Regions from separate parts of the Geobacillus sp. B4113_201601 genome, predicted to be linked through region 2. Evidence: riboswitches for the same ligand, from Rfam matches in the RefSeq annotation. Region 2 holds a riboswitch; the other holds the start of a gene.
What was found. A riboswitch is a leader RNA that binds a small molecule or an ion and turns the genes downstream of it on or off. The one in region 2 is predicted to bind S-adenosylmethionine.
Positions count from the first base shown of each region.

Region 1 (2,202 bases), on a different contig from region 2:
CATCGGCAGGATGCCTTGTTCCGGCAGCAAATAGTTCATCACCGAGAAGATCGATTTTTTCATTTCGCCGGCGTACTCCGTCCCGCCGATTAGGACGACGCGGCGTTCAAAGGAAATGATGATGAACGCTTCCGAGCGCGTGCCGTCCACCGCCGGATCCGCCTTAAAGTTCGGCGCGCAAATGACGGTGAATTGCGGTTCATGCGCGGCGAGCTCTTCGGCGCTCGGCCGGATGAACAGCTGATGGACGAACAAGTTGTGCCAGGCGAATTCATTGACGACTTGAATCGGCAGCCGGGATTTCGGATCGGCGCCGGCAAAGCCTTTAAAGACGAACAGTTCCTCTTGTTTTAACAAATAATCGAGCACTTTGTCGTACAGTTTTTCAAACGTTTCCGGCGCCATCGGCTGGTTGACCGTTCCCCAGTCGACCGTTTGTTTCGTTGACGGCTCTTCGACGATGTATTTGTCTTTCGGCGACCGCCCCGTGTACTTGCCGGTCGTGACGGCGACGGCGCCGGTATGCGTCAGCCGGCCTTCCTTTCGCTGCAGCACTTTTTCAACGAGTTCCGCGACGGACAGTTGGTGGTGGACGTACGGTTTTTGCAGCAAGAGATCGAGTTTATTCGTCATATTGGCAATCCCCATGTTCAAAACCTGCCTTCTTTATTGGAATCACTTTTGAAAATAGTATAACACATTTTTATTAATAGTCCATACTAATTGTGAAGGTTTTTCGGACTTATTTTTCCTCATTTTTTGAACAATAAAAAAATGTTTTGTATGGTTGACTTCCGTTCGTTTGTTGCGATATGATAAGTCATTGAACGGATACTCTTATCCCGAGCCGGCGGAGGGACAGGCCCGATGAAGCCCAGCAACCGTCACAACTGTACATGTGTGAAATGGTGCTAACCTGTGGCAAGGCGCAGTCCTTGAACGATAAGAGTGAAAGGAAGCAATACGATTGCGACGACCTTTCCTCGCCGTGACAGGAAAGGTTTTTTTATATTGCCAAGGGAAATGAGTTCCGTATCTCCAGCAACGATGTCAAGAGGAGGAAATGAGCCGAATGTCAGCCAAACGCCGCTTGTTTACTTCAGAGTCTGTAACCGAAGGACACCCGGACAAAATTTGCGACCAAATTTCCGATGCGATTTTGGATGCCATTTTGGAAAAAGACCCGAACGCCCGCGTTGCTTGTGAAACAAGCGTCACGACCGGGCTGGTGCTCGTGAGCGGGGAAATTACGACGTCGACGTACGTCGATATTCCGCGCATCGTCCGCGATACGGTTCGCGAAATCGGCTATACGCGCGCGAAATACGGATTTGACGCCGACACGTGCGCCGTGCTCACGTCGATTGACGAACAGTCGCCGGACATCGCGATGGGAGTAGATCGGGCGCTTGAGGCGCGCGAAGGTCAGATGACGGATGAGGAAATTGAAGCGATCGGCGCCGGCGACCAAGGGCTTATGTTTGGGTTTGCCTGCAATGAAACGGAAGAGCTGATGCCGCTGCCGATTTCGCTCGCCCATCGTTTGGCGCGCCGCTTGGCGGAAGTGCGCAAAACGGACGTGTTGCCGTATTTGCGTCCCGATGGCAAAACGCAGGTGACGATCGAATACGATGAAAACGGCAAACCGGTGCGCGTCGACACGATCGTCGTTTCTGCGCAACATCATCCGGACATTACTCAAGACCAAATGGAACGTGACATTAAAGAACATGTCATCAAGCCGGTGGTTCCAGCGGAGCTGTTGGATGAGAACACGAACTACTTCATTAACCCGACCGGCCGGTTCGTCATCGGCGGTCCGCAAGGGGATGCCGGGCTGACGGGGCGGAAAATCATCGTTGACACGTACGGTGGCTACGCCCGTCATGGCGGCGGCGCGTTCTCGGGCAAAGACCCGACGAAAGTCGACCGCTCGGCGGCGTATGCGGCCCGTTATGTGGCGAAAAACATCGTCGCGGCCGGGCTCGCCGATAAGTGCGAAGTGCAGCTCGCCTACGCGATCGGCGTCGCCCGTCCGGTCTCGATTTCGATCGATACGTTCGGCACCGGCAAAGTGTCTGAAGACATTTTAATTGAAGTCGTGCGCAACAACTTCGACCTTCGTCCGGCCGGCATCATCAAAATGCTTGACTTGCGCCGTCCGATTTACAAACAAACGGCCGCTTACGGCCATTTCGGGCG
Region 1 covers NZ_LQYX01000074.1:4,353-6,554, forward strand. Annotated here, with positions in the region: gene pckA (phosphoenolpyruvate carboxykinase (ATP)) at 1-648, opposite strand, end outside; SAM riboswitch class I at 835-949, shown strand; gene metK (methionine adenosyltransferase) at 1,073-2,202, shown strand, end outside.
Region 1: another riboswitch for S-adenosylmethionine. It lies ahead of metK (methionine adenosyltransferase); the one in region 2 lies ahead of B4113_RS04850 (bifunctional homocysteine S-methyltransferase/methylenetetrahydrofolate reductase).

Region 2 (2,202 bases):
ATCTATTTCACTCCTGTCTGTGACGCCATTTCTATTAAATTCCTTGTTAACATCATCCATTTTTTATTATACACTTTGACTCTTAAAAAAAAATTAAAAAAAAAGAGAAATGAGTTGACGTTTTTCGTCTTTTTTTAACATATTTCGACATTTTTTGTGCTATCGAAACAAAAGGCTCTTCACTAAAAGTTGTATTTCATGACATGCCTTAACTTATGCATCCACGAAAGAATAGGAACAAATCATTTTTTGCCTACACCTGTTCAGAGAAGTGCACGTTATGGTGATGAACTAAGCAAAAAAGCGATTGGTAAGAAATTGGTGTCAGCGCAAGGAGATGTTCAATAGCCAAAACACAATAGAGGTCGGTGGACTTAGTGCAACATACTACTGATTTCACCTATTTCTCAATTAGAGAGACTTAGTGGAATCCACTTTCTTTTCTGAATGAAAATGCCGGCCTGACGCGAGATTTTCATGCCTGGGTGGAGGGCAAGTCGCGCTGCTCATGGAACTTTTCTGAATGAAAATGCCTCTGATTGGTGTGTGACAACGGTTTTTCACCAGCCTCAATCGGAAAACAGCGCATGGCTTCGTTGAACATCGGCCACTGGAGAATGTCTTTCCCTGCTGAACGTTCGATTGGCAAGCAAAGAGAAAACACCGATTGCCCGCATGGCGGCAGGTGTTTGTAGCGCTATTTCCGATTTTTGCAATCATACAAGAGTTCCTTCTCCCTTGATCGGGCAAATCTTTGGCAAATTTCTTGCTTCACTGTATTGAATAATTTCAAAAAATACATTAAATTATATAGTAATCACCCAAACGGGACGATACAATTGGATACGAATTTTCTTATCAAGAGAGGGGGAGGGACTGGCCCGGTGAACCCTCAGCAACCTGGCGGGCGGCCAAGGTGCTAAATCCAGACAGGCAGCAGCCTGGAAGATAAGAAGAAGCGAACGGAAAGTCTTCTTCTTAGAAGGCTTTTTTCTTTTACTTGCCAAGAAACGGGGGAAATGGAACGTGGGATTGCTTGATGAGTTGAAACAACGCGTGCTGATCGCCGATGGGGCGATGGGGACGCTTCTCTATTCGCATGGCGTTGACCGTTGTTTTGAAGAATTGAATCTATCGAAACCGGAAGACATCGTCCATATTCACGAAGCCTATATCGCGGCAGGCGCCGACGTCATCCAGACGAATACCTACGGCGCCAACTATGTGAAACTCGCCCGCTACGGCTTGCAAGATGAGGTGCCGGCCATCAACCGGGCGGCGGTGCGGCTCGCTAGGCAAGCCGCCAACGGTCGGGCGTACGTGCTCGGGACCATTGGCGGGCTGCGCACGTTAAACAAAAGCGCCGTGCCGCTTGATGAAGTGAAGCGGACGTTCCGCGAGCAGCTGTTTGTCTTGCTGGCGGAGGGAGTGGACGGCGTGCTGCTCGAGACGTATTACGATTTAGAAGAGTTGGAGACGGTGCTCGCCATCGCCCGCAAAGAGACGGACTTGCCGGTCATCGCCCATGTGTCGCTCCATGAAGTGGGCGTCTTGCAAGACGGCACGCCGCTCGCTGACGCCCTCGCCCGCTTAGAAGCGCTTGGCGCCGATGTCGTCGGGCTCAACTGCCGGCTCGGGCCGTACTATATGCTTCAATCGCTCGAGGAAGTGCCGCTGCCAACGCGCGCCTTTTTATCGGCGTACCCGAACGCGAGCCTCCCCGACTATCGCGATGGCCGGCTCGTCTATGAGACGAATGCCGAATACTTCGAGGAAACGGCGAAAGCGTTTCGCGACCAAGGGGTGCGGCTGCTCGGCGGATGCTGCGGCACGACGCCGAACCATATTGAAGCGATGGCGCGGGCGCTGCAAGACCGGACGCCGGTAACGGAAAAAACGGTCAAACGACGCGCCGTGCCGGTGTCGGTCCAATCCGACATTCCATCATCAGCGACGCCGCTTCCCGAACTTGTCCGCGCCCGCCGCTCGGTGATCGTCGAGCTCGATCCCCCGAAAAAATTGGGCATTGACAAATTTCTCGCCGGGGCGAAAGCGCTCCATGACGCCGGCATTGACGCGCTGACGCTGGCCGACAACTCGCTCGCCACGCCGCGCATCAGCAACGCCGCCGTCGCGGCCATCATCAAAGAGCGGCTCGGCGTCCGCCCGCTCGTGCATATTACGTGCCGCGACCGCAACTTG
Region 2 covers NZ_LQYX01000035.1:61,003-63,204, forward strand. Annotated here, with positions in the region: gene B4113_RS20055 (hypothetical protein) at 1-2, opposite strand, end outside; SAM riboswitch class I at 853-955, shown strand; gene B4113_RS04850 (bifunctional homocysteine S-methyltransferase/methylenetetrahydrofolate reductase) at 1,027-2,202, shown strand, end outside.